4 regions of the Cetobacterium sp. 2G large genome follow, and region 3 is predicted to be linked to each of the others. Evidence: riboswitches for the same ligand, from Rfam matches in the RefSeq annotation. Region 3 holds a riboswitch; each other region holds the start of a gene.
What was found. Region 3 has a riboswitch for cyclic di-GMP ahead of H5J23_RS08955 (HD domain-containing phosphohydrolase). Riboswitches for the same ligand answer to the same signal wherever they lie in the genome.

Region 1 (7,748 bases), on a different contig from region 3:
TTACAACTTTAACTCTAGTGCTATCAATACTTTCTAATGGTTTTTTAATATTTTTCAAATCCATAACTCTATTTATACCAGCAGAGTATCTTTGAGCACCAGTTTCATCAAAGTTAACTTCACCTCTAAGCCAGTTATCATAATCTAAAGTAAATCTAAATGTAAACTTCTCTTTATATGAATCTGAATATCCAAACTCAAATGAGTAATCAAGTATGCTAAAGATATTTTTATTTGTTAATCTTAAAGTTGTTTCTAAATCCTTTCCATCCTCTAGCCAGTAGTTTGTAAGTTGTACGTTATATTTTTTTAATCCATTGTAATACATATTAACTTCATAACTATCCTCTTGGTTTAAAGATTTGTTGTAATCTAGAGAAAGTAAAAAATCTTTCCAACCTTTGCTAATATTTAACCCAACACTTTCATCATTACGATTATTTTGCTCAATATTATATTTTGTCTTACTCCATTCATAGTTAATTTGGAAAATTCCTGTTGGATTATATGTTATAGAGTAACTTTCATCTGATTTCTCATCAAAATACTTTCCATAGTGTGCTCTATCAACTATAAATCTAAAATCTTTTATATCAATTTGGAATGTTCCATCATATGAATATCTATCTTTGTTACTAACTCCCTCGTCATTAACTACACTTGTATTTAGTGCTCGCTCTGTTCCAAGTACCAAAGTATAAGGGAATCTATAGATATAGTTACTGTATACAACCTCTCCTCTAATATGTTCTAAATACTCAATTCGATTATCTCCAACATCCTCAGGTTCATGTACATATCCTAATCCTAAAGTTAGGTTTTGAGTGATACCATGATATAGATTAGCATTTATTGAATATCTATCATATTGATCCACTTCACGAAAAGAGATATCATACTCTGTCTCTCCTTTGTTTTGTTGGAAGTAATTTGCAGCAGTATCTATGTCTATTGTGTATATTCTTCCATCTGGTTGATAAACTCTTAAAGTATAACGTCTGTTCTCTTGAATCTCTGAGTTATCAAACTCCACTGTTCCATCAACAGCATCTTTAACTTCAATTGGAAATCCTAAGTATAACAGTTCTACTCTACTTCCAATAGGTACAGTTTCTTGAATTACATAATTTTTACCTTTAATGTAATATCCACGCTCTTTTCTAAAGCTTGCTGCCCACTCTCTAACTCCTCCGCTACCATTATTTTCAAGTTTTAAAGAGTGATTTTTATAGACATCAGGATAGTATAAGCTTGTATTTCCTAAATTATTATTTCTCACATCATAAGCTGTTGTGAACTCTCCGTAAAGCAGTGGTCCTTGATATTCTAAATTTCCTGTCCAATCAGTTTCCGTTTTTCTATCACTAGAATCTTTTCCAGCTTTATTTAAAACTCCTTGAAAATCAAAACGCATATATCCCACATCAAATAGAGTACGCTCACTTGTAAACATAAGCTCTCCAGCATTTTTAGCATCAATTAATCCATCTTTAACATTTGCTAAATATGCCTCTATCTCTGCTGACGTTTCAAAGCTAAGTCTCATTGAAACACTAGATTTCTCTTGATCTATATGGAGTTCTCTTAAAAATAACTCTTTAATTTTTTCACTCTCTACAAAGAAATCACTTTGCTCAACTACAACATAGGAATCACTAGGTTTTAGTTCAACCTCTTTAACATCTGTTCCTAAAGTTGCTTTTAAAATCTCACTTTGTATTGTATAGTCTTTAAATCCTATTGCATTAAATAGACTTATAACAGGAAGGTATATTTTATTGTCTTGAATTATAATGGGATATACATCACTAACTTTTGCACCGTTAACTTTTAAACTGAAAAAGTCTTCTCTTTCTTGAACTCCTTGAAGTTCATTAGAAAAAATTTCATACTCTTCCTCTGTTATCATATTCAAACGTTTTAATTCATTTAGTTCTTCTAAAGTAAATTCTGCTGAATATGTTAGTAACGAAAAACATATAAATGCTAGTAAATATATGTTTAATCTTAATTTCAAGACTACACCCCCCTTTTTTTAGCTATTTTATTTTTTCTTCATACAAGACTTTTTTGCTTAGAGAATCTTTAATTATCAATGTATTATATTTGGAAAAATTTTTTATTAAATCTTTATCATGTTTTACTAATTTTTGATTTAGTTTTAATGCTTTAATTTTTTCATTTTTTAGTAGCCTTAGATTACCAATATAAGCTGGATTTTTCCCCTTATTTTCAGCTAAATAGAAATCTAATGTTCCTCTTCTTTCTCCAACATTAGCAATCAATCCATAAAAATTAAGATTATTTTCTTTTAGAGTAACCGAAAAATCTTTTAAAAATATTTTAGGATTTAAATCTCCAACATATCCTGCTAAATCCATTTTTAGATGTGTTAAAATTTGAACTGTAGAATTTTCTTTTGAATTTAGTTTAGGCAGTGCTATCTCTTTTACACCAACTGTAACTAAGTATTCACCTTTCGGTGCACCTTTTGGTGCTTTTATAAAAATTTTAAATTTTCCACTACGCCCTGGTTTTAAAGTAACTGTTGTAGGAAATATCTCTATCCAGTTTTTCATAGATTTTTCTATTCCTTCATCAGTTAGATAAAGTTGATATTTTAAGGTGTTTTGAGTTGGATTATATAAAGTGTACTCCTGAACCTCTCCTTTACCATCTATTTTTTTATCAAAAGTAACAGGATTTATATTTACATATCCAAAGATATTTACTACTAAAAGGAAAAAAAGAATAAAAATGTTTTTCATAAAACTGCCCCCATGTTTTAATTTAGTGTATAATTCTCTTAAAAAAAGAGAGAATAGAGCTTCTCTCTAAGTTTAAAGGAATTATTATTTTCCTGATCCTGCTGCTTCATAAGTTACTGTTAATGTTGGCATAGCATCTGTAGAAACTTTATTGTCATAAGCTCCTGATCCTGCTGTTGTTGGAACTGAACCTGCTGCTATTGTAGATGTTATTGTTCCTAGATGCTCTCCTCCTGAAAGTGGTGCTTTATATTCGTAAGAATCTACTCCAATATTAGGAGCATTCGTATCTCCAGTCCCATTTACAAGTCTTAAATTAGAAGTTATTTGATTTGCAGGAATTGCTGCTGATCCAACTTTTGTTAAAGTTGTAGTTGTCTTATTTAATGCGATAGTTACATTACCATTATTTTTTGTATCAACTGCTCCATCCGTACCAGTCACTTTAACTTTGAAATTTTTAGCTATTACTGAATCTCCTTTGTCACTTCCTCCAACAATTTTATGATCTAATAAAAGTTCATCTAATATTGTTCCTGCCTCATCTGTTATAACTAGTGCATTAGCTGGCTTTACAACCTCTGCTATTACTCTTACTGGTACTGATGCTCCATTTTCTTTATCTCCTGGGTTTGCTGCAAACGCCGCCATTGATAATGCTATGATTCCGAATAAAACTTTTTTCATTTTGTTTCCTCCCATATGTATTTTTTTTATTTATGTTCCCTAATATATATCAAGTTTTTTGATATTAAAGTTTTTTCTTAGTTATCTCTTCATATGTTGATGAATCTCTAAGTCTAATTCCAGATATATCACTCTTTTTCATTTTTTTCATAGTTAGAACTACATCCTGTGTTGCTTCAACTCCTATTCTTCCTTTTTCCAATGTTTCATATCCATCGTTATTACCAATGATATCTATGTTATACCAAATACCTCTTTTAGAAGTATTATTTTTAACATTAAAAGAGATTACTGTTTCCTTCTCTTTATTTTCACTTATTTTTAAGTTACTTATTTCTAATTTTGGTTTTAAATCCCCCACATAGGCTACAATTTCCAAATTAACATTTAATGCCATACGTGCTGCTGCTGCAACATTTTTTCCATCATCTTTTGCTAATTCTGGTACAGGAACTGATTTAAAGTTTAAAAATGTTGAGTATTCTCCCTCTGAAGTTCCTTTAGGTGCTTTTATATAAACTTTTAAAGTGCTCTCACTTCTTGGTTTAATTGTTATTATTTTAGGACTAAACTCAATCCATTTATCCATATGTCCTTTATACTCACCTGTTCCAGGTAGTGGTACTATTTTAAATCTTTGTGTTTTTGTGCTGTTGTTATACATTGTAAATTCTTGGTAGCCTCCCCCACCATCTATACGTTTTTCAAAAAATGTTGGTGTAATATGAAATGGAAATGTTATAGAAAAAATTAGTAAAAACATTAAAATAATTTGATAAATTTTCCTCATTTGTCCCCCCTAGACTATTTTGTAATTTAAAAAACATTGTATTTTCCCATCCTTTTTTTAGTAAAAAAAGACGATTTTTAGACTAAAATTTATGGAAATAAAAAAGCACTTAGCTTTTGTATTTATAATTACAAAAGTTAAGTGCAACTGGCTGCCATTTTAAAGGCCCTATAGCTTTGCGTCCTTCAGTTTCCTAAAGTTTGCCGTATTGAAATGCTATTATATATTATTTTTTTTATTTTTTCAATTAGAAATTTTTTTATTTTTTTTTAAAAAAACTTCTATAATACCAATAAAGTTTTTTATTTCAAACCATTTCAACTTTTATTAGTACACAATATTGTAGTCAAATTAATATACAAAACCTAACTTATTTTTCCTTTTTTTTGAAAAAAAGAAACAAATAAAAAAATTAATAATATTTTTGAAATTGCTAAATATATTGGACGATATCTCGCGCGTCCTGCAATAGCTGAATATAGGATTACTGATATTACGGACTCCTCTGTTACATTTTGGTATCAAAAACCTGACTCTCCAAAGAAAATATTTCTAACTCTTCCCATGACTCAATTTATTGGAAGATTATTAGCACATATTCCACCTAAAAACTTTAAAATGATTAGAAGATTTGGGCTATATTCTAGAAGATATAAAAATAAAAAACCCAAGAAAATTAAGCTTTTTAAAGGCAAAATTTCTTGGGCTGAACGTATTTTTAAAACCTTTAAGACGAATCCATTAATTTGCCCTAAATGTAACTCTAATCTTGTTCTTTTAGAAATATTCCATATTAAATATGGTGTAATATTTCCTAAAACTGGTTTTTCTTAATACGTTAACTCAAATAACTATTCACCCGCACAACACCTGCGGTATTTTGTGGTATTCACAACTTTGAGCTTTCGCATTATTATACTATTTTTTTTGTCTTATCTCAAATTTTTCAGTATTTTTTTGCCTAAATTTTTTCTATAATTTCCTTATATAATAAAAAAGCATTCTTTTAATTTAATAAAAGAATGCTTTCTATATTCAATTATTTATTTACTCTATTAACTCTCAGAGCATTAAATTTATTTTTGTAACTCTCTTTTTATCATTATTTCTAATAATTTTGAATAATCAAACTCATAAGTTTTGCAAATTTCTTTTCCTAAATATTCGTATAACGAAAGAAGTTCTTTTACATCTGTTCCATCAATTTCAGTTACGATTTCTTCATCGTCCAACATAATACTTAATTTCATTCCCCTTAGCTTATTAAATTAACTATTACAAATAATCTACTAAATTAAATATTAAATTATTTTTTTATTTCTAATAAATTATATATTATTTTTTATTTTTTTTCAATCATAATTGCTAAAGGAACTATTCCCTATTCTAAACTACAATCTATCGTCTCTAACACTAACAAGTTTCTAACTAACTACTAAACAAATAAGAAAATATTATTCTAAAAAGGATATATATAAAAAGAAAGTAAAAATAAATAGAAATACTAAATGAGGTGAATCTTATGATAAGAGCTTTTAAATTAATGTTTTGGTTTTTATTTATCCCTTTGCTTAAAATGATACCAACAGACACCAAAGAATTTTTAAAAAATCCTAAAAATAAAGATATAATTTATCCTGATGAAACTCTTTATTCAGCTTACAATAATTCATTTAATTCTTTTTTAATAACTAACACTAGAATAGTTAGTGTTTTTAAATTAAGAAATAGAATAAATATATTTTCAGTTCCACTTTTCCAACTAGGAACTTTATGTACTTACAGCTTTAAACCTCTTAATTTAAAAATGATATGTATAACCTCTTCTCCTGGGTATAACTTTTACTGGTTTTTCAAATATGGTGTGAATATGGAAAATCTTTCTAATGAAATCTCAAAAGTTGTTGCAGATGTTCAAATTAGTGGCGGGTCTAAATTACAAAAAATATTTTAAATACTGAAAAAATTAAAGGGCATGTTTGTAATAAAAACTACAAACATGCCCTCATTTAATCAAATACTATCTCTTTGAAATTTTATTTTTTACAACCTCATAAATATAGAACAATATAGGAATTAATATCAATGTTAATAGTGTAGAAAATATAAGTCCAAAAATAACTGCTATAGCCATTCCCTTATACATTTCACTACCTTGCCCAATTCCTAAAGATAAAGGAACCATTCCAAATACTGTTGTCATTGTTGTCATAAAAATTGGTCTTAGTCTCGTTCTTCCAGCCTCTAATATAGCTTCTTTTAAAGGTAACTCTCTTTCTAAAAGAATCTTTATATAATCTATTAAAACTATTGCGTTATTTACAACTATTCCTGCTAGCATAATGATTCCAACAAAAACCATTGTATTGGTCTTTTGCCCAGTTAATAAAAGTCCACTATAGACACCTATAACTGAAAGAGGAACTGTTCCCATAACAATAACTGGTAAAATATATGATTCAAATTGTGCTGCAAGTATAAAATAAACTAAGAACATCGCTACTACAAAGGCTGCCTTTAACTGCTCATTTACTTCAGCCATATTTCTTCCACTTCCACCAAAAGAATATGTTATCGTTTTAGGTAAACCTGCTTCGTCTAAAATCTCTTTTATATACTTTTGACCTGTCACTAAATCGAGCCCATTCGTAGTATTAGCATCAATGGTTACCATTGTAATCTTATCCTCTTTATCTATTCCGTAAGCTCCCTCTCCTATTTCAAAAGTAGCTATATCTTTAAGTTTTACAACTCCACCATCTTTTGATTTTATTCTTAGCTCTTGAACCTTTTCAGGTGAGTTTCTAAACTCTTCACCAAGTCTTAAACTTACGTCTACCTCTTCATTTGCTGTTTTTATCTTTATTGGAGCTCCACCTAATATTTGGTAACTTACTGAAAGCGTTAAATCATTAACTTTAACTCCATAGTATTCCATTTTTTTTCTATCTAAAAGTATTCTCACTTCTGGATTTCCATTGACCATAGAGTTATTTATATCTGTAAATCCTGGATTTGCTGCCATTTTTTCTGAAATTACTTTTGAAACATAACCTAATTGATTTAGATCATCAGATTTTAAAATTAAAGTTATATCTCTTCCTGTTCCTCTTCCAAAAGCCATTCTAGGAACTAAGTTTAACTTTACATCTGGAATATGTGATATCTTTTTTCTCGTTTCATTCATAATCTCTTGAACTTTTTTATCTCTATCACTTTTAGGACCAATATCTATCATAACAGAAACAGCTTCTTTACTAACTGAAGATATAAATTTTTTCGTTTGTGGATCTTTCCCAACAATAGCTTCTAACTCTTTTGTAATTCTATTTGATTTTTCAATCTCCATACCACTTGGCATTTCAGCTATAATAGTATAAACTCCATCGTCAGTTGTTGGCATAAATTCTCCACCAATTTTTTTAGACCCATATCCTACAATAACTACAAATAGAACAACCATAGCTCCTAAAACTATACCTTTATATTTTAGTGATAGTATT
Region 2 (7,748 bases), 270 kb from region 3:
TTCAAATCAATACAACAAACATTAATATTTTAACACTTTTCTCTCAAGGGGACTTTTCTTTAGAGGAACTTTCTCTCTATTTAAATTTAGAGAAAAAATCTATTTACAAAAATATCAATTCTATCAACTCTTTTCTAAAGGATGAAAATCTTCCATTAATAACCTTAAATGAAGGTATTTATTCTTTAAAACTTTCTAAATCTCAATGGGAAAATCTTTTTCGAAGAAAGGATTTTATAACTAGTGATGAAATTGTAGATTATCTTTATCTTAAATTTATACATAATGGTTTTATCAATTTAGAATCTGAAAAGGAAAGATTAAATATATCTAGAAGTTCCATTATCAGATATTTTAATGATATCAAAAAAACATTAGAAACCAATGGATCGCAGTATGAATATATCGTTGGAAGAGGACTCAAATTAACTTTTTTATCTCAAACTGATAAAAATATTTTCTCTAAAAAGTTAATTAAATTTTTTATAAAATGTGATTTCTCATTAAATCATTCTATTTTCATAATAGACTTAATTGAAGACTACAATATTAATAAATTACTCAACCATTTATATAGGATTTTTAAAGCTCTAAATCTACCAACAACACATTTTATTATATCTTTTTTATGTTCGCTAAATATTTGTATAAAAGTTTTTGGAGGATTTAATTTTAAAAAAGACTATGAGTATAAAGATTTTTCTGATATTGAAAATATTATTAAATCAAATTTAAAAGATTATGATGCCTTATACCAACAGCAAATATTTTATTTTATAATCTCTTTAAAAAGAGATGAAATAAATTTTGAACCAAGTACTTTAGAAAAAGCTTTTAAAACTATTGAAGAGGTAAAAGAAAAATTTAATTTAAATAATTTAAATCCATTTTTAGAAAAAATGTTATTAAAAAAAATTTGTTTTTCTATTTTTAAATATGAAAATCATATCTTTAAAGTTAAAAGTTCTACTATAACTAATAAAGAAAAAACTTTATTAAATATATTAGATAATATTTTAAAAAAATATAACTTAAATCTATTTTTTTGTGATAAAATCTCAATTATACAAATCATTGTAAAAATAATTATTGAACATAATAAAGATTCATTAAAAAATATTTTATTACTTTTTAATGAAGTTATCATTTTAGATGATAATCATTTAAAAGATTCTTTATACAATCATAACAAAAAGTTTAATTTTCATATAGAACCAACTTTTTTTTATAAATTAAATCCAGAGAATTATGAAAATAAATATGATTTGATTTTAAGTGATGAACCTAGTTTAAATTCAAAAACAATTGTAGTAAATAGTTTTAATTCTATGCAAGTTCTTTCAGCTATTTATGGTTATATTTTTGATAAAGCTCTTGAAAATTTTTCTTATAAATAAAAAATTGTATCCTTTTGATTTAATTTTTTATATATAGATGATATACTATATTAATAGTATCTAATTAAAGAAGGGAATAATAAAATGAAAATAAATATTAATGCTAATCATATCAGAATATATAAATTATTAAATTTTATTCCTGATAAAAATATAGATTTTATTTGTAACTTCTTAAGAATGAATAAACAAAATGTTATTTTATATATAAAACAAATTTATCAGTTTATAGGAAATAAAAAACAAAATATTTTATTACAAAATATGGTTAATGAGATTATAAATAATGAATCTCTTTTTAAAATTTTAAAGCAACAACAGACTTTTGCTAAAGAAGATCGGATATTTTATATTATTTTAGTTTTGCTAAGACATTATGATTTAAACATAAATTTAAATCTAAATACCTTATCTTCTATTTTTAATATATCTAGAAGAACATTAAGCGCTGATTTAATCTCTGTAAAAAAATCCTTAGAATTTTATAATTTAAATATTTGTAGTATTCCTAGTAAAGGGGTTAGTATTTTAGGAGATATTAATAATATTAAAAATTGCTTTCTTTCATATTTTTTTAAATTTTTAGTTGAATTTGAAGAGTTACCACTTTTAATGGCTGAAGATTATTTTAATTTTTTTCAACAAAAAATATCTGAAAAAACTACTCATGAAATAGATTATTTTCTTTATGCTTTTGATTTAGATATCTTTGCTAACAATAAAAAACTTTTATGCAGTATATACAGAGTATATTTAGATGAAAATTGTTCTGAAGATATCTCTACGCTATCTCTAGAAGAGTTTAAAAAATATTTCTCCGATATTTTTTCTTTAAAACATATTGAAAAAGCATATACTTTTTTCAAAACTTCAACTTTGGGAAAATTTCCTTTAAAGAATATAAATGTTTTTATTTTAACTTTAAAATTTTGTGCTGGAATTTTAAAAGAAACAAATGTATCTTTGGATAAAGAGTCTCAGAGACTTATAAAGCTCTTTTCTAAATTTATATCTATAAACTGTTTTCAAAAAAGTTATTTTGAAAAATTTAGTAATCGAATTCATATTGCAAGTAAAGAAAGCTCTTTTTTATCAATGCATGATCTTTCATTTCTTAGTTTAAATTTAAATATTAAAGCAAAAAATGAATGTTATCATCTATTTCTTGAATTAAGAAAAACTTATTTTAATATTCAATTTTCAAATATTATTTTTCTTTATCTTTTAAATTTAAATAAAAACACTTTTTCAGAAGTTACAAATACAATAGTTGTTTTTAGAGATCTTCCTAGATTTTTACATCCTGTTATTAAAAATCTTTTTCTTTTAAAAGAAAATATACATATATCTCATTTTATTAAATATTATGAGTTAGATACTTATCTTTTACACGAAGAAGTTTCTTTAGTAATAACTTTTGAAAATTTAAATTTAAATTCTAACTATCCTTTTATTAAATATTATCCTTTACCAATATAATAAAAATAACCTCTGTAGAAAAACTTACACAGAGGTTATATTTTTAATATTTGTATTAATTTAATTTTACTACATAAATCTTTTCCTATTTTTGTTGGATGAAGTCTAAAAACTCTTTTATCATCAAACGTTCCATATTTTTGAATCAAATTTTCTTCTTCTAATCTTTTTATACAAAGCGAAACTGATCCCTTTGACAAATCCAATCCCTTAGTTAATTCACACATAGTTATTCCTGGGTTCTCATTTATTCTTCTTAAAATCCTCTCATGTGTGTAATTAATATGATATTTCCCTAACTCTTTTTTTATTTCTGTTTTACACATAATACAACACCCCTAATAGATTTTATCTATATATACTATTATAGACATTATCTCTTTTTCCTTTTTTTAACTTATTCTTTCAAAAAAAAAACACTTATCCCTCAATTTAAAAGATAAGTGCAACTGGCTACCATTTTACAGGCCCTATAGCTTTGCGTCCTATGATTTCTCATAGTTTGCCATATAATTTTGTACTCTAATTATATCCTATTTTTACCATTTTATGCAATGTTTTTTTTACAAAATGCTCTATACAAAAACAATTACAAATAAAAAAGACGGAACATCTCCGTCCTTTATATATTATTAGGATTAGGTATTAGTTTGCTTGAACTTCTTTTGCTAAAGGCCCTTTATCTCCACTTTCAACTCTGAAAGATACATTTTGCCCCTCTTCTAAAAATCTGAATCCATCTCCTATAATTCCAGAAAAATGTACAAAGTAATCTTTTCCTTCCTCACAAGTTACAAATCCAAATCCTTTCTCTTTGTTAAACCATTTTACAGTACCTTTTGTCATTTCTTTATTCCCCTCCGTGTTTATAATCCTTTTTGAAATTTAATTAATTTCTTATATGCTCTAATAATATCATATATAATTTATAAATTAAATATTCCATTTTTTCTTTTTATAGAAGCAAAAGTGGTATATAATCATATCTATTTTTTTCATTCACTTCTATTTTAATATATATCTATATATGATAAACTATTAATGTCGGGGGTGATTAAATGAATACAACAGCTGCTAATATTTTAAAACTATTATCTCAAACTGAGATTTCTATTGAAGATATGCAACTGTATTTAAACGTGGAAAAAAATTCTATCATTAAAACAATTTCACAGCTTAATGATTTTTTAGCTTCAATCAATTTACCTATTATTTCAAAAAATGATAATTTCTATTTTTTAAAATTGATGCCTCATGAATTGAAATTTTTATTTGAAAACTTTACAACTTTGACTGCAGATGAAAAGATTGACTACTTATTTATTAAATTTATCTCTACTGGGTTTTTAAATTTAGAAAAGGAAAAAGAAATTTTAGATATTTCTCGTAGCACTATTTTAAGATCTTTTCAAGTTGTTAAAGATGATTTTTCTAAAAATGGTACTACCTATGAATATTATCACGGCAAAGGTCTAGTATTAAAAAAACTATCAAAAAAAGATAAAATTTTATTCTATAAAAAACTTATGAAATTTTTTATTGAAGAAGATACTTTAGTTCCTGCAAGGAGAGAACTTTTAAACTCTATTAAACTTTTTGATACAAAAAAAAGGCTTTCTCAACTTTACCCTATACTTAAAAATTCAGGTATTTCTATAAACTATTTTTTACTTTCTTTTATATGCTCTTTAGAAGTTTGTATCCACATCTTTGGTGGTTTTAATTTTATTAATGATTCAAACTTAAATTTAGATAAATTTAAAGAGATTGAAAAAAGTATAACTATATTTGGAGATGATTTTAATAATGATTTTAAAAATCAACTAACTCACTTTTTAACATCTCTTTATTTTGAAAATGGTATTTTAGAAGATGACATTAAAAATATTTGTTTTAATTTAATAGAATCTATTAAAAAAACATTTCAAATAAAAATCTCAAATAAAGATCTTGAGAAAATGTTATTTAATAAGTTATATCTTTCATTTTTTAAATATAATAATAAAATTGTAAAAATTATTAATGTTTCTTTCAATAAACCACATAAAATAATTTTAAATAAATTAGATGAAATTTTAAATAAGTCTTCGTATACTCTTTATTTAGTAGATAAATTTATGATTGTATATGTTATCAGAAGAATTCTTATGGACGAAAATTTTTCAAATATAAAAAGTGTTCTTTTACTTTTCAATGAAGTCGTTGCCGTTGATCAAATTGTATTTAAAAAATCTTTGAAAAAATTCTACCCAAATATAATATTTGATGTTGAAGCAACTTTTTTTCATAAAAAAGATATTATACAAAATCATAAAAACTATGATATAATTATTAGCGATAGTAATATTGTGCCTAATGTAAAAGTTGTTGAGTACTATAACACTATCAATATCCACAGTATTTTAGAAAATCATGCTTTAACAAGTGGATTAAATAAATTAAACACTATTTAAATATTTAAGAACACTTTCTAAGTGTTCTTTTTTATGTTCTGTTCCTTTAAAATATATGTTAAACTATAAATGTCGGAGGTGATTAAATGAATACAACAGCTGCTAATGTTTTAAAAATTTTATCTCAAACTGAGATGTCAATAGAAGATATGCATCTGTATTTAAAAGTTGAAAAAAACGCTATTCTAAAAACGATTTCACAAATTAATGATTTTTTAGAATCTATTGATTTACCTAAAATTGAAAAAAAAGAGGATATTTTTTATTTACCACTCACTAAAAAACAATGGGAAATACTCTTTGATAATTTTAACGTTTTAACTGTTGAGGAAAGAGTTGATTATCTTTATATTAAATTTATTGCTTATGGATTTTTAAATTTAGAAAGGGAAAAAGAGATTTTAGAATTGTCGAGAAGCACTATTCTTCGATGCTTTCAAAGTGTTAAAGATGAGTTTTCAAAAAATGGGACTCGCTATGAGTATCTTCATGGAAAGGGACTTTTAATAACTGAACTGAGCCTTACTGACAAAAAAAACTTTCATCGAAAGCTTATGAAGCTTTTTATTGAAGAGGATATTTTAGTTCCTCCATTAAAATCTCTTTTAGTGGATATTAAAAAATTTGACACTAAAACTAGATTGTCTCAAATTTATCCTATACTTAAATTTTCTAATATATCTGTTAATTATTTTTTACTTTCTTTTTTATACTCTTTAGAAATTTGCTCTGAAATTTTTGAAGAATCTCTATTTAGAAATGAAAGTTACATTGAAACTAAAGAATTTAATCATATAAAATCATTAATTAATAAATATGGTAGAGATTTTAATCCTAAATATAAGGATGAATTAACTTTCTTTTTAACTACCTTGATTTTAGATTACTATTTTTTAGACAAAGATAACAAAGTAAAAACCTTAAAGTTTTTACACATTTTAAAAACTGAATTTAAAATATCTAATTTAAACTCAGAGCTAGAAGATATGCTTTTTCATAATATCTATCTCGCTTTATTTAAATTTAAAAATAATATAGTAGATTTTAAAAATACATATTTTAATGAAAATGAAAAAGTCCTTTTAGATAAATTGGATTTTATTTCAAAAAAACATTCTTATGAGTTTTTTTTAGCAGATAAATTTTCTATTGTTTTTGCTCTAAAAAGAGCTCTAATTGAGGATAATTTTAACAACATAAAAAATGTTTTGTTTCTTTTTAACGAAATAAATGCAAATCACTATACTTTATTTAAAAAAAGTTTAACTAGACTAGCTCCAGATATAAAATTTGATTTAGAAGCTTCATTTTTTCATAAAAAAAATATATTAAGAAATTTTGATGAATATGATCTTGTTATTAGTGATGAAAAGATAAATCATAACGTTTTCGTTATAGATTTTTATTGTAATTCAAAGGTTCAAAATATTCTAGAAGAAAAAGCTTTCTGTTTAGGAGTTAATAAATTTTATAAAGAATAATTAAAAAGGTGGTCTTATAAAATAAAACCACCTTTTAATTATTTAACTTTATATTTTTCTTTTAATTTTTCAATAGTCCCATCATTAACTAATTGAATTAATGCCTCATTTATTTTCTCATAATCCTTATCATTTTTTCCTAGAGCTATAGCTTTTGGTTCTCCTTCTAAAATACCAATTAATAGTAAATCTGAGTTGTTTTTAACATACTCCTCTGCCACACTTTCATCTAAAACAATTCCATCAATTTGACCATTTTTTAAGGCTAGTAAAGCTGAAGTATTATTTTGAAAAGGTATTACTGTTGACCCCAAAATATTTTTAGCAGTATTCTCTTTTGTTGTTCCTAACTCTGCTCCATATTTTTTATTCTCCAAATCATCCATTCCATTTATAGGATTTTTTTTATTTGTTATGAATGCTACCTTTGAAGTTAAATAAGGAGATGTAAAGTGAACCATCTTAGCTCTTTCTGGAGTAATGCTCATACCAGCTATAACCATATCTATCTTTCCTGTTTGAAGGGCTGATATTAAACCTCCAAACTCCATATTAGCCCACTTATATTGATATCCAAGCTTTTGAAATATAGCTTCAATTATATCTGGATCTAATCCTACAACTTTTCCATTTTCTAAATATTCAAATGGTGGATATTCTGCATTAGTTCCAATTACAAAAACTCTCTCTTTTTTCTCTTGAATTTTCTCCTCTTTCTCTCCACAGCTAAAAATAATCAATGCAATTAATGCTATAAAAATTCCTTTTAATATATTTTTCATAAAGACCTCCAAAATAGTTTAGAATAGAGGAATTATTCCTCCTTTATACTTCTCTAATATAAAACTTCTAACTTTGTCACTCCTTAAAACTTTCATTAAAGTTGCAATTTCTCTACTATTTTCATCGCCTTTTCTTACTGCTACTACATTTCCATA
Region 3 (7,748 bases):
GTCAACATTGATAAAAAAAGATTATTTTTCCCTCTTAACTTTATCTCTATTGTATTTATATCTATAATTTTTATGTTTTGAATATCATTAAAAAAATCTTTAAAAACACCACTTTTTAACATCCTCTCAAAAGATTCTTTTACATCTTTTGCTAACATTTTATCCCCATTTTGAAAATAAACATCTTCTCTTAACTTAAGTTCTAAAACTCTGTCATCTTTCCATTCCCATTTTTCAACTAAATTTGGAACAACTTCACCTTTTTCATTATAATTAAATAATGTATCATAAAGATAGTCTACAACTCTCATTGAATACTGATCCTTCATTAAAATAGGATCTACAGTTGCTATTTTAACTGCTTGCACTATTTTTATTTCATCATTATTACTATTAATTATATTATCTTTATTTAAATCACTATACTCATTAAATGGTATCTCTTCTAAATAAGTTTCCACTTCTCCAAAAGTTAAGGTTATTGTCAGAGTAAATAAAATTAAGCATAAATATCTTTTCAAATTTTCACCTCTTAATATTATTTATTATTTTTTATTGCAGAATAGAATTCTGTTGCTAAATCTAACGACTCTTTATTTTCTTCATAAATCTTTTCAAATTCTTTATTATTTGCTACAAAAATATCAACTAGTTCTGGATCAAAACTCTTTCCTTTCTCATTTTCAATCATTGTTAAGGCTTCTAAATGAGACAGTGCACCTCTATGGAATTTCTTTTGTCTCAATGCATCATACACATCAACAACAGCTACAATTCTTGCTTCTAGCGGAATATTCTCTCCTTCCAATCCTAAAGGATAACCACTTCCATCCCACTTTTCATGATGATATCTAACTATATTTTCAGCTACTTTTCCTAGTTTTAATTTTTTTACTAGATCATACCCTATATTTACATGTTCTTTCACTTTATTAAATTCATCTTTAGTTAATTTAGATGGTTTTTTCAAAATTTCTGATGGAATTGCAACTTTTCCTATATCATGCAAAGAAGAAAATCTTTTAATATTCTCTCTTGATTCTGTAGGAACATTTGCCTTTTCAGATAAAAGGGTTGAATACATCCCTAGTCTTTTCACATGATCTCCTGTATCTTCATCATTTAGTTGATTTGCCATCTCTAAAACTTCGATTAATGAAAAACTTAATTCTTCAGCTTTTTTTCTATTTTTTTCAGATTTAACTATTAATATTATTAAAATAAATATAAATATTACTACTGGTATTGATATTTTTAAAATTAATTTATAATTTTGAGTAACTATAGAATTTTTTAACAAATTATTATCTATAACTGTTTTATCAACAGTGAAACTTTCTAATATTGTTTCTATTAAATTTGATAACTCTTTTTGTTCTTTTGAAATTCCAAAACTAACTCCAAAAGAATCATTTAATATTCCAGCTACTTTAATTTTATCATCTAAAAAATTATTACTTATTACTCCCGTCAATATATTAAAATAACCTACTAAATATTCACCATCTTGACTTAATAACTTTTCTAATCCCTCTTCATAACTTTCAACTTCTATTATCTGACTATTTTTTAGTATATTTTTTAAATAAGTACAGCTATAATCCCCTTTTAATACTAATATTTTAGCTTTATCTAAATCTGAAATATTTTGTATAAACCCATCAGATTTTCTATTTGCCACTGATAATTTCATTTCATAGTATGGTTTTGTATAATTAATTTTACTTTTACCTTCACTATTTTCAATGGCTATTCCTTCCATATCATATTCTCCATTTTTTATAAAAACAAATGGCACCCCTATTATTTGCTCTAACTCTTTAGTTATATTAACTGTTAATCCTTGGTAAATACCCTTTTGTTCATAGTAAAAAGGTAACATAAATTTATCTTTTCCTAATTTCACTTTTATAGTTTTATAGCTTTCCTTTACTTTTTCATAACTTGGTGTATCTTTTAGTAAATACTTATAAAATTCTATTCTATTTTTTGATAATAATTTTTGAAAACTATCTCCTTCTATAGTGTCCATAGTTTCCTCTATCTCTTTATGAATATTTTTCAAATTTTTCTTAATTGCTATTTGTTCGTTATATCTAATATTCTCTAAAAGTTTATAATTTGTTTCTCCTGAATTTTTATCATACCAATCTTGTGCTATAAAAGCATCAACTTCTCCCTCTGAAAGTTTTTCTAATCCTTCGTCTAAGTTTTTCACTTCGATTTTTTCTAGATTTAAGTTGTTGTATCTTTCTTTAAACTCTTTTAATCCATGTTGATTTGGAATATATGCTACTTTCAAATTTTTTACATTTCCTAAGTTGGAAAGTGTGGAATTTTTATTAACAACAACTCCTACTCTATATATCATTGGAGTATCAAAATAATCATACACTCTCTTCCCATCAAGAGTTTCAATCGTTCTTAGTACAACGTCACTATCTTCACCATCTAAATTTATACTTATATTTTTATTTTTTAATACATCTGCAAAAATATCTATATAAACTCCTTGATATTCACCTTTTTCTAAATCTTTATACAAATACATATCTGTTGTATTTGATGGTATTGTTATATTAATGTTATCTTTTGAAAAAATACTACAACTTACTAACATTAAATATAATAATATTATTTTTTTCATTTTTTCCTCCATAAATAATTTTTTGCAAAAAAAAACTGCAATAATCACAAAGACTACTGCAGCTGGCTGCCATTTTAAAGACCCTATAGCTTTGCGTCATAGGGTTTCCCCTACTTTGCCTTATAAATAAAGATTTCTCTTTAATTATAATCAATCAAAACATTAAAGTCAACTTTTTATATCTATTTAGAATAGTTTGGAGCCTCTTTAGTTATAATAATATCATGCGGATGACTCTCTTTTAATCCTGCTCCTGTAATTTTTACAAATTTTCCATGAACTTTTAAATCTTCAATTGTTGATGTTCCACAATATCCCATTCCAGCTCTTACTCCTCCACATAATTGGAAAACAACGTCTTTCAAGCTTCCCTTATACGAAACTCTTCCCTCTATTCCTTCAGGAACTAATTTTTTAGCATCATTTTGGAAATATCTATCTTTCGATCCTCTTTTCATTGCTGCCATTGAACCCATTCCTACATATACTTTATATCTTCTTCCCTCATATATCATCTCTTCTCCAGGGGCTTCAGTTGTTCCTGCTAATAATCCTCCTAACATTACACAATCTGCTCCTGCCGCTAAAGCTTTTACCATGTCTCCAGATAGTTTTATTCCACCATCTGCTATAACACCAATCCCTCTTGTTTTACAAACTTCATATACATCATTAACTGCTGATAATTGAGGAACACCTACTCCAGCTACAACTCTCGTTGTACAAATAGATCCTGGTCCTACTCCTACTTTAACAGCATTTACTCCAGCTTCTATTAAATCTAAAGCTGCTTCTGCAGTTACTATATTTCCACCAATTATGTTTAACTTAGGAAAATTTTCTCTAATCTCTTTTATTTTTTCCATAACACCTTTTGAATGACCATGTGCTGAATCTACAGTTATTATATCTACACCAGCTTCTACTAGAGCTTTTACTCTTTCTAAAGTATCTGCTCCAACACCAACTGCTCCACCAACTCTTAATCTTCCTTGAGAATCTTTACATGCAAATGGATACTCTACTAAATTATCAATATCTTTTATTGTTATTAGTCCTTTTAACTTTCCATTTTCGTCAACTATTGGTAATTTCTCTATTCTATTTTCTAATAATATATCTTTTGCTTCTTCTAATGTTGTTCCAACAGGTGCTGTTACTAAATTTTCTTTTGTCATTATGTCACTTACTAATTGATCCATATCTTTTCTATACTTCAAATCTCTATTTGTTATGATACCAATCAATGACCCATCTTCTTCAATTACTGGTAATCCTGATATTTTATATCTTCTCATTATCTCTTCAGCATGCCATACTGTAGAATCTTTAGTTAAAGTTACTGGATTTTTTATCATTCCGCTTTCATTTCTTTTTACTCTGTCTACTTCAGCAGCTTGATCTTCTATACTCATATTTTTATGTATAAATCCAATTCCACCTTGTCTTGCTAAAGCTATTGCTAAGTCTCCTTCTGTTACTGTATCCATCGCTGCACTTAAAACTGGAATATTCAATTCGATATCCTTTGTAAGTCTTGTTTTTAAACTCACTTCATGCGGTAATACCTCTGATCTCGCTGGAACTAATAGCACGTCATCAAAAGTTATTGCTTCTTTTATTATTTTTCCATTCATCATTTTCCTACTGCCTCCAATTATAATTTTCCAATTTTTAAATAAAGACCTGCACTTTTTTTTAGTACTGTGCAGGTCTTTTTTTATTTATTTTCGTTATTATAGCACATTTTTGAGCCTATGTCATTTCTAAAAAATAATTTTTTACAATTTATTTTTTTCACATCTAAATAAGCATTCTTTTTTGCTTCTTCCAAAGTATTTCCATAAGCTACCACGGATAATACTCTTCCACCATTTGTTTCAATTTTGCCATGAACTTTTCTAGTTCCCATATGAAATACTACAGATTCCAAATCCTTTGGTATCTCTATTCCACTCCCTATTGTTGATGATTTTGGATAATTTTCTGAAGCCATTACCACTGCTACTGTATATCTATTATCCCACTCTAAATTCACATCTTTATTTTCCATTAAATCCAATATTGCTTTAACAAAATCTGACTTTAATCTTGGAAGAATCCCCTCAGCTTCGGGATCACCAAATCTAGCGTTAAACTCTATCGTCTTTACACCATCTTTTGTTAACATTATTCCACCAAAAAGAAATCCTTTAAATGGAATTCCATCTTTTTCCATTCCTTTAGCCATTGGTTTTAATATTTTTTCTAAAGTTTCATCTATTATATTTGAATCAATTTTATCTACTGGTGAGTAAACTCCCATTCCACCAGTATTTGGCCCTTCATCATTATCATAAGCTCTTTTATGATCTTGAGCTATTTCTAATGGAATTACTGTCTCGCCATTTGTTAAAGCGATTATAGAAAATTCAAACCCATCTAAGTACTCTTCTATTACAACCTTATTATTAGGGATACTAAAAGCTACTTCTAAAGCTTCAATTGCTTCTGGTATTGAAAACGCAACAGTTACACCTTTTCCTGCTTTTAATCCATCCTCTTTTATAACTATTGGAGCACCTTTTTCTTCTACATACTTTACTGCTAATTCTAAGTCAGTAAATGTTTCATAATCTCCAGTAGGTACACCATATTTTTTCATAAGTTTTTTAGCAAACTCTTTACTTGATTCAATTTTTGCAGCTTCTTTTGTAGGACCAAAGATTTTTAATCCTCTTCTTTCAAATTCATTTACAATTCCTAAAGCAAGAACATTTTCCGGTCCCACAATTGTCAAATCTATTTTATTTTTTTGAGCAAAATCTGCTAACTCTTCTATTTTTTCTTCTGGGATATTAATCAATGTACCTAAGCTTTCCATACCAATATTCCCAGGGGCTATAAATATTTCTTTAACTAAATCACTTTCTTTTACTTTCCATGCAATTGCATGTTCTCTTCCACCTTTTCCAACTATAAGAACTTTCATAAACTCCTCCAAAATTAATGTTTAAAGTGCCTAACTCCTGTAAATACCATAGCTATTCCATGCTTATTACACGCCTCTATTGAAAGGGTATCTTTTATTGATCCTCCTGGTTGAATTATAGCTGTAATTCCAAATTTAGCAGCTAACTCTACTGTATCGTCCATTGGGAAAAACGCATCAGAAGCTAAAACCGCTCCTTCACACTTTTTGTGTCCCTGCTCTAAAGCTATTTTAGCAGCACCCACTCTATTCATTTGTCCTGCCCCTATTCCTATAGTCTGGTTATCTTTTCCCACAACAATCGCATTAGACTTTACATGTTTTACAACATTCCAAGTAAATATCAATGCTTCTATCTCTTCATCTGTTGGTTTTCTTTCAGTTACACATATAAGTTCATCTTTAGATACTTTCATCTCATCAAACTCTTGAATTAGTGCTCCATCCATAACAGATGTTACTTTCATTTTATTTAAAATTTCACTTTCCATATCAATTTGCAATACTCTTATATTTTTCTTTTGAGTAATAATATCTAAAGCTTCTTTTTCAAAACTTGGAGCTATTATAATTTCTAAAAATAATTTCGATAAATCTTCTGCAACCATTTTTGTTATACATGAATTGCTTACAACAATTCCTCCGAAAATCGATGTTTTATCAGCTTCATAAGCTTTTTTCCAAGCTTCATTTATATTTTTTCCACTTCCTACACCACATGGATTCATATGCTTAACTGCAACTACAGTTGGTTCTTTAAACTCTTTCAATATTTCTAATGCTGCATTAGCATCTTGGATATTATTATATGATAACTCTTTCCCGTGTAATTGTTTGGCATTTCCCATAGAGTATCCTGCAAAGCTTTTTTTGTAAAACCCAGCTTTTTGATGTGGATTCTCTCCATATCTTAAGTCTTGTACTTTTTCATAAGTTACAGTTATTATTTCTGGGAATTTTTCTTCCACTTTATTTGTTAAATACTCTGCAATTAAAGTATCATATGATGACGTATGTCTAAATACTTTTGCTGCTAATCTCTCTCTCGTTTCTAATAAGGTATCTCCAGCTTCTTTTAGCTCACAAACCACTGCTTTATAATCCTTTGGATCAACTATTACTGTAACTGATTTGTAATTTTTAGCTGCTGATCTTAGCATACTTGGCCCACCTATATCTATATTTTCAATTAACTCTTCATGAGTTACATTTTTTTTAGCTAATGTTTCTTTAAATGGATATAAATTTACAACTACCATATCTATTAAATCTATTTTATTATCTTCTAAAGCTTTTAAATGATTTTTATTATCTCTAACACACAATAATGCTCCATGAACATTTGGATGTAATGTTTTTACTCTTCCATCCATAATTTCTGGAAAACTTGTAATATCCGATATACTTAATGTCTTTATCCCCGCTTCATCTAATGTTTTCTTTGTCCCACCTGTAGAAATTATTTCATATCCTAACTCTACTAACTCTTTAGTTAATTCTACTATTCCTGTTTTATCAGATACACTTATTAACGCACGTTTCATCTATATTATTCTCCCTTTTTAAATAACTTTGTTAAAATCATAGGATAAATTCTATGTTCTATTTCATGTATTTTATTTTTAAGATCCTCTAATCCCCATTGAGGGTCTATTTTTAATCTTTCTTGATATATTATCTCCCCTGTATCAACTCCACTATCCACATAATGAATAGTCACTCCTGTTTTACTTGCTCTAGCTTTGTATGCATCTCCAATACCATCTTTTCCTGGAAATTCAGGTAAATAAGCTGGATGGATATTTATTATTTTATTAAAATATTCCTCCAATAATATTGGCGATATTATCCTCATATATCCCGCTAAAACTATATATTCTATCTCAGATTTTTTTAATATATCTATAATCTTCTCTTCAAATTCCATTTTTGTGTTATACTCTTTTGGATTAATAAAATAATATGGTATCCCTAACGACTTTGCTCTTTCTATAGCGTATGCACTCTCTTTATCAACAATTAGAACTTTAACTTCGTATCCTTTTCCCTCTCCTGACTTTTGAGCTTCAACTATCCTCTGAAAATTCCCACCATTTCCAGAAGCAAAAACAGCAATTTTTACCATTTTAT
Region 4 (7,748 bases), on a different contig from region 3:
TTATAAAACTCTATAAAGATTTATCAAATCAGCATAAAGTTAAAAGTATTATTCCTTTTTCATAGAATCCGATTTTGCCCAAAAATATAGACTACTTTCGTTTGTATAACTCTCCAAAGGCTTAAATTCCCGCATAACGAACGGTACATATTACAGTTTTCTTCTGTTCTCTATGAAACTCTGTAATTCCTTAAATTTATACTCGCATTTAGATCTCTATCCATCTTATTTCCACACTCACAACTAAAAATTCTATCAGAAAGTTTTAGGTTTTTCTTGACCGAACCACAGCAACTACAAGTTTTACTACTTGGATAAAATCTTGGTACTTGTATAAATTCTATTCCATTAAATTTACATTTATATTTCATAAATACAACAAATTTATGGAAATTCTGTTCAGCTATCGCCTTTGAAAGATGTCTATTTTTCATCATACCTTTAACATTCAAATCTTCCATTACTATTTTTGATGGTTTGGTTTTCACTATCTCATTTGTAATCTGATGAAGATTATTGTTGCGGATATTTGAAATTCTTCTATGAATGAGCCTAAGTTTTTGTTCAAGTTTCAAGATATTTTGGCTCTTTTGGTAACGGTTTTCACCTCCATTATTTTTATAGTATTTTCTTGAAACTTGTTTTTGAAGTCTTTTTAAAGTTTTTTTAAGTTTTTTTACTCTTTTCCCTTTGTTTACATTTTTAAATACCCTACCATTGGAACAGACCGCTAACTCTTTTATACCTAAATCTATTCCTATTTTTTCATCAGTAAGTTCTACAACATGTTTAGCACTATCTATACCCACTGAGATATACCAATACTTACCATCAAAACTTATTCTTGGATTAGTATATTTCGTATTCATGGGAATCTGCTCTGAAGTTTTTACCCAACCAACTTTTTCAATTAAAACTAAATTTTCTTTTACTTTTAATTTAGAAGTATCATTGTAGAAACTCGGTTTAGCTTTCTTTCTACTCTTGAATTTTGGAAAAGCACTCTGCTTCTTAAAAAATTTTTTATAACTATCACAAGCATCTTTAACAGCTTGTTTTGCTACATTATTTGAAACTTGTGATAACCATTCTAATTCTGATTTCTTAAGTTCTGTTATCTCTTTTCTAAGGATGTTATCAGAGAGAAACTTTCCACCATTTTCGTAGTTTTCTTTTTGTCTATTCAAAGTCCAGTTATATATGAATCTTGCTGTTCCTGTTGATTGCCAAAGAAATAATTCCTGATTTTTATTAGGTTTTAACCTTATCTTCTTTGATAGAATCATCAGAAATCAGCTCCTTTATCATTTGTTTTGCCCTATTTGCTCTCTTTCCTTGAAGTCTACAGCTGAAAACAGTAACTATTTGTACTAGATCTTCTACAAGCTCTTCTTGTTCGATTTTTTCAGTATTGTCTATTATTTCTATTTCAACAGAGTATTTTTTACAAAGATTTTCAATTAGTTCATATCCAAATCTTAATAATCTATCTTTATACAAAAGTACAATTTTTTCAACTTCTCCATCCGTTATGAGATCAACCAGTTTATTGAACCCTTTTTTATTGTAATTTATACCTCTTCCAAGCATGTACAATTTTACATTCTCTATCTGTCTTTCCAAGTCCTCTTTTTGCTTATTAGAGCTAACTCGACAATAACCAATTGTTTTTCTATTTTTTTTAACAATAGTAATTCCTAAAAATTTATTAAGTTGCTCCTCTGAGTAATACCTATATCCACTGTCTGTTTTATGATGTGGCACTAATTTTCCATTAGAATCCCAGTTTCTTAATGTTTGAGCTGTAACATTTAATACTTTTACCATCTCTCTGGTTGAGTAATATTTCATTAATTTCACCTCAACTTATTGTATAATAAAAACTATAAAAATCAGAATTATCTTTCGTAATTTATATTTTTATTTTAACTGTTACTTACCTCTTTTTTCAAAAAAGGCCACCATAATAGTGGCCATAGTTATTTATTATCTTTTTGCTAAAGCTGAAGCATTTGGAACAACTGTTCCATCTGCTTTAATTCCTTCTGTTTGGTTTACAGTAGAAGTATTGTTTACAGTTCCAGCTGTTGGAGTATAACTTGCTTTATACTCTTCATCAGATGTTGTAGTAGGTATTTTACTAAATCTAACAGCTAATGTAGATGTGTTAGTATATTGACCTTCAATTGGATTATTTGTTGTTCCCATTTGCGCTGAATTTATTACAGATTGTAAATTAACTTCTATATTACGAATTGATTTAACCTCAAAATTTCCAGCACTTTTTTCAGTCTCACCAGTTAACGATAAAATTTGACCTCCATTTGTGCTTTCACCAAAACCAGATTCAAACTTTGCATGGCTTTCAATAACTGCGGCTGTTAGTGTATGTGCTAACACGTCGTCACTATCTACATGCTTAAGATTGTTTGTGTTTGATGTATCAGCATTTAATGCTATATTAAGAACTGTTCCTGCTGGAAAGTTAGTTCCATTTGTTTTTCTTATATAAACTTTTCTTGCTACTGTTGAATCAGCTGATGTTCCTGCCATAAGTGTTCCATGATCTAAAACTGCCTTTTTAATAGCGTCTGTTGGTGCTCCATCTGCTGTTCCTTCCGATGATGTAATAACTAATCCTGAGTTAATGATAAACGCTCTTGTTTCAACGTCGATTTGGTTATTTCCGTAAGTTGAGTTATGTACCCCTGTTGATGCTCCAAACGCCATAGCTGATAGTGCAGCTAATCCAAATAAAATCTTTTTCATATTTAATCTCCTCCTTGTTTTCTATAATTTGATTTTCTTAATAAGGTTGTTGCTAATCTCTTCATATATGATTAATTCATAAGGGTCATTTTTCTTCATCCCTTCTAAATCAATAACCTTAGTAACACTTTCCTTTTCATAGATACGTCCCATTGAGTTTCTAGAAACTGTCTTATTCTTTCCTTTAACCTCAATTCCGTACTCTACCCCTCTTTTTAAAGAAGCATTTTTCAAATCAATTTTTAATTTTGTTTTTCCTTTTTCTTCAAAAATCTCATGCTTTACAATATCAATCACAGGTGGTATATCTCCCACATAACCTATCAACTCTAAAGATGCTGAGATTGTAACTCCTGCGTTAGCAACAACTTTCTTCTGGCTCTTATCTAACTCAGGTATCGTAATTGGTACGCAGTTTAAATGAAACCCATACTCTCCAACTGGAGTCCCCTTAGGTGCATTAGCATAAACTTTTAATATCCCAACATCACCAGATTTAACTGTTAAAATCTTTGGATAAAGCTCTACCCATTTACTCATATCCCCACGAATAATACTTCCTGGTTCTACTGAGAATTTATATCTTATAGTTTCCATCCCATTATTTGGAAAGTAAAACTCTTGATAACCATTTCCATTGTCAAATCTCTTTTCAAACCCATCTGGCATTATATGAAAACTGTAACTCAAAAGATTCACAATAAATAAAAACATTACTAATATATACTTCAAAAAAATACCCCCTAGAATTTAAATAAAAAAAAGTTGCAATAAGAATAATACTCTTAATCTTAAAGATTAAAAGTACTACCTATTGCAACTGGCTGCCATTTTACAGGCCCTTTAGTTTTGCGTCACACAGTTTCCTGTGCTTTGCCATATGAAAATGTTTGAAAAAAACCCTTGTTGAATTAATTTTATACTGAAATTTATGAAATGTGAATTTGAAAAAAAATATAAAAAAATTTAGAAATTTTCAAAGTGGTTTTTAAATATTCAAAATACTCTACTTATACCATCAAAAATTTATTGTTCCTTTTTTTAGAAGATTTGAAATTTTATAAGCAATCCATTAAAAACTTTCAAATTTACAATTCCTTTAAATTTGAGTAATACTAATTATAATAGTTTGTATTTTCAATAAAAAAGAGGTGAAAATTATGAGAAAAAAACGATTAAAAGAACTCACTTTTTTATTAGCAGCACTAATAGTGATTTCTAATGTTTCTCTTTCACAAAGCGAAGCAGATGAGGTAACAATTAGCACCATGGGGACAATTGACTTTAACAGATTAGAACAAAACAAGAATGAAGTAAAAAAGGTTATTTATCCTGGAAGGTTTACTTTGGAAAATAGAGGAGCTTATATATACTCTTTGGTAGATCCTGTTCCAATTGAACCAAAACTTTCCTTAGGAACTGAATCAAGGGTGGCTCTTCAAAGTGAGACCATCCCATTTTATATTTACACGAACTATCCTAATAACATAGCTCGATGGGAGTTATCTATATACTCAGTTGAAGATGAGAATTTGATAGCACCTATAGAAGTTATTAAAGGTGACTCTCTTAATGTAAATGAGATGTTATCTTGGCAGTATAAAGAAAAAATTAATCCAAATGATGGTGATGAATATCTTTATAAATTAAGAGTTTATGATAAATATGGAAACTTTGATGAAACAAATATGGAAAAATTTACTTTTCAAGAGAGTGTTGAAAATAATAATATTGAACACAACTTCTTTGGAAAAGATAACACTAAGTCTAGAAGTATCTTAGTTACTGGTTCTAGGGTTAGAGTTTATGGAAAAGGTTTAAATACTATACGAACTATTGATTTAAATGGTCAACCTCTAGAGGTTGATAAAAATGGAAACTTTGTATATGAGATGTATACAGAGAATGAGGGAGAGAAAATTTTAAATGTTAAGTTATACGATAATCACGGAAAAGAGTATAACTATGATATGAGGGTAGATATTCCACGAAGATATGATTTCTTAGTGGGTATGGCTGACATCTTCATTGGGCAAAACTATGTATCTGGAAATGAAGCTATTTTAGCTCCAAATAATGAGTATGATGGTGATTTATTTAGTACAGGTAGATTGGCATTTTACTATAAGGGACTTTGGGAGAACGGCTACAGAGTAACTGCTCAAGCTGATACTTGGGCTAATGAATTTGATTATATGTTTAAAGACTTCTCTAAAAGAACTTCTAGAGAGATGTTTGAAAAACTTGAAAGAGATGATATTGAATTCAATTTAGGAGATGACTCTACATACTATAGAGATACTGAAACAGCTGGTAAGTTCTACTTAAGAGTAGACAAAGATAAATCTCATGCTATGTGGGGAAGTTATAATACTGGCTTTACTGGTAACTACTATGGTGACTATGATAGAAGTTTATATGGAGCAAAAGCTGAGTACCAAAGTTTGCAAGGTACTGATTTTGGAGAAAGTAAATATCAAGTTAAAGCATTTATTTCAGAGCCTGAAACACTTTTCTCATCAGATGAATTTGCAGGAACAGGAGGAAGTGTTTATTTCCTAAGTTTCCAAGATATTGTTACTGGAAGCGCTAAACTTAGAGTTGAAATTAGAGACCCTAGAACAGGAAGAGTTTTAAGAGATATTGTTCTAGAAGAGTTTAGAGACTACGAGATAAATGAACTTCAAGGTAGAATCATCTTAAAAAATCCATTACCTACAATTATAGCTGATGGTGGTTCTGGAGATATTATAAAAGAGATGCCTTACTACGGAGAATCAGTAGTATTAGTTGCAGATTATGAGTTCTACTCTTCTGACACAGATTTTTCTAAATTAACATATGGTACACGAGGTAAAGCTTGGTTAACAGACAATATAGCTCTTGGTGGAACTTTAGTAAATGAGGCTAGAGGAGATGGCTTTGAAGATTATGAGCTTCAAGGTGCAGACTTAACTTTAAGAAAAACAGATAACACATATTTAAGAATGGAGGTAGCACATTCTAAAGGTTCACAAAATATAATTAATAACTTTTCATATAATGGTGGTTATAACTTAGATTTAACGAAAAAAGATTGGGAGGATATATTAAATTATAAAGATTTAAATTCTCTTTACAATAATATTGATGGGTATGCATATTATTTAGAAGGAGAGGTGGCTTTAAAAGATTTCAATGAAGGATTTGGAAATGCTGATAGAATGGGGTTCTGGTATCGTAAAAAAGAGAGAGGATTCTCTAGAGCTGGTCTTGCAAACTCTGCTGAAATAGATGACTATGGATTTGAATTAGATTATGAATTAAATGAAAGATGGGATTTATCACTTGGAGCTAGTAAATTTAAAGAAACCGATCAAGATTTCGTAAATCCTGGATTTAATCAAGTAGAGGAAGATAGAGCTGATATTCTACTTTCTTATAAATATAATGAAAAACTGACTCTTTCAACAGAGTTAGAGTATTTAAAAAATAAAGAGTGGAATTATAATAATGAGTTTGCTAAAGAGGAGGCTATCCTTTTAGGAGTTAGAGCAGACTATGAATTCCTACCTAATAAAACTGTTTATGTTGAAGCTCAAACAGATGTACTTTCTGATAACTATGAAGCGAATAACCTATATACTTTAGGAACAAACTTAAAAATAGGTGAAAAACTAAAGCTTAATGCTGAAGGAAGTACAGGTAATAGAGGTCAAGGAGTTCAAGCTATGTTAGGTTATGACTTAACTCCTGAACACAATATATATGCAGGATACGCTTTAGAAAATGACAATGGACTATTTAATGATGGTAATAATAGTATCTTCACTGTGGGACAAAAATTTAAATACAATGATAATTTAAATATGTTCCATGAAAATCAGTTTGTTGATCAAAATAGTGGAAGAGGTTTCTTACAAACTTATGGTTTAGATTATGATTATACATCTGACTTAAGCTTAGGAACTTTAATACAACAAGGTGACTTAGATACAAATAATGGAAAATTAGAAAGAACATCTGTAAGTTTATACAGTAGATACTACGGTAAAGACTTTATGATTAGAAACAAATTAGAGTATGGAAGAGATAGAGGAAATAATCTATCAGCTGACACTTGGGCAACTATAAATAGAGCTAAAAAAGTTATAGATGAAGAGTATACTCTATTTGGAAAGCTTAACTATATCTATAGAGACTCTTTCTATGATAAAGATGATAAATCTGCTGAAGCTGGAGTTGGATTAGCTTATAGACCTATTTGGAATGATAGACTTAACTTAATCGGTAAGTATGAATATGTTTACAATATGGGAATTGATAGCCAATTAAACTCTACAAATGATGAAAAAGCTCATGTATTATCTTTAGAGGGAATCTACGAATTTAATCAAAGATGGGATATTGGTGCTAAATACGCTGTAAGACTTGAAAGTTTAAGAGCTGGACAAGGAGAAGGAGAATGGTATGATTCTAACTTAGATCTTTATGCAGTAAGACTAAACTATGAGTTTATTAAACAGTGGTATGCTTTTGGAGAATATCATCTACTTAGAGATATGAAGGATGACTCATATGAACATGGAGCGATAGTAGCAGTATATAGAGAAGTGGGACAAAACTTCAAAGTTGGAGTTGGATACAACTTCTCTAAATTTGATGACGACTTAACAGACTTAGACTATAATGCCAAAGGTTGGTTTATCAACCTAATCGGTAAATTCTAATAGGGAGGGCATATGAAAGTCAAAAATTATGTAAAACTCATTTTATTTGCAATTTTAAGTTTTTTCACAACAACCATGGCTTATTCAGCCAGTCCAACACCTTTTACAGGGCGTGAACAAGAGGTTGGGTATATATCACAACAAACAGGTTCTTCTTCTGGAAACGTAAGCGTTAGAGCTATTGATCTTTCAGATGGAACAATTGCTGCAACATATAATAATATTTATTCATATACTCCAGGGCAATTAGTAAATGCCTTTGGATATAAT

Region 1: linked by a shared signal. The riboswitch ahead of H5J23_RS12065 (hypothetical protein) and the one ahead of H5J23_RS08955 (HD domain-containing phosphohydrolase) in region 3 are both predicted to bind cyclic di-GMP.
Region 2: linked by a shared signal. The riboswitch ahead of H5J23_RS10165 (winged helix-turn-helix transcriptional regulator) and the one ahead of H5J23_RS08955 (HD domain-containing phosphohydrolase) in region 3 are both predicted to bind cyclic di-GMP.
Region 4: linked by a shared signal. The riboswitch ahead of H5J23_RS10570 (hypothetical protein) and the one ahead of H5J23_RS08955 (HD domain-containing phosphohydrolase) in region 3 are both predicted to bind cyclic di-GMP.

Annotation. Positions count from the first base shown of each region.
Region 1 is NZ_JACHTH010000007.1:313,055-320,802, forward strand. It holds gene H5J23_RS12050 (hypothetical protein) at 1-2,017, opposite strand, end outside; gene H5J23_RS12055 (hypothetical protein) at 2,040-2,768, opposite strand; gene H5J23_RS12060 (hypothetical protein) at 2,853-3,455, opposite strand; gene H5J23_RS12065 (hypothetical protein) at 3,520-4,245, opposite strand; cyclic di-GMP riboswitch class I at 4,385-4,460, opposite strand; gene H5J23_RS14350 (transposase) at 4,657-5,079, shown strand; gene H5J23_RS12075 (hypothetical protein) at 5,322-5,495, opposite strand; gene H5J23_RS12080 (hypothetical protein) at 5,768-6,199, shown strand; gene H5J23_RS12085 (efflux RND transporter permease subunit) at 6,266-7,748, opposite strand, start outside.
Region 2 is NZ_JACHTH010000005.1:1,546,502-1,554,249, forward strand. It holds gene H5J23_RS10155 (hypothetical protein) at 1-1,397, shown strand, start outside; gene H5J23_RS10160 (hypothetical protein) at 1,482-2,876, shown strand; gene H5J23_RS10165 (winged helix-turn-helix transcriptional regulator) at 2,912-3,202, opposite strand; cyclic di-GMP riboswitch class I at 3,318-3,393, opposite strand; gene H5J23_RS10170 (cold-shock protein) at 3,522-3,722, opposite strand; gene H5J23_RS10175 (hypothetical protein) at 3,935-5,329, shown strand; gene H5J23_RS10180 (hypothetical protein) at 5,416-6,810, shown strand; gene H5J23_RS10185 (transporter substrate-binding domain-containing protein) at 6,849-7,592, opposite strand; gene H5J23_RS10190 (MetQ/NlpA family ABC transporter substrate-binding protein) at 7,611-7,748, opposite strand, start outside.
Region 3 is NZ_JACHTH010000005.1:1,276,182-1,283,929, forward strand. It holds gene H5J23_RS08950 (ABC transporter substrate-binding protein) at 1-521, opposite strand, end outside; gene H5J23_RS08955 (HD domain-containing phosphohydrolase) at 539-2,647, opposite strand; cyclic di-GMP riboswitch class I at 2,702-2,777, opposite strand; gene guaB (IMP dehydrogenase) at 2,830-4,287, opposite strand; gene purD (phosphoribosylamine--glycine ligase) at 4,368-5,618, opposite strand; gene purH (bifunctional phosphoribosylaminoimidazolecarboxamide formyltransferase/IMP cyclohydrolase) at 5,633-7,162, opposite strand; gene purN (phosphoribosylglycinamide formyltransferase) at 7,168-7,743, opposite strand; gene purM (phosphoribosylformylglycinamidine cyclo-ligase) at 7,737-7,748, opposite strand, start outside.
Region 4 is NZ_JACHTH010000006.1:11,731-19,478, forward strand. It holds gene H5J23_RS10555 (RNA-guided endonuclease TnpB family protein) at 171-1,286, opposite strand; gene H5J23_RS10560 (IS607 family transposase) at 1,252-1,851, opposite strand; gene H5J23_RS10565 (hypothetical protein) at 1,987-2,769, opposite strand; gene H5J23_RS10570 (hypothetical protein) at 2,791-3,501, opposite strand; cyclic di-GMP riboswitch class I at 3,582-3,657, opposite strand; gene H5J23_RS10575 (hypothetical protein) at 3,930-7,478, shown strand; gene H5J23_RS10580 (DUF11 domain-containing protein) at 7,491-7,748, shown strand, end outside.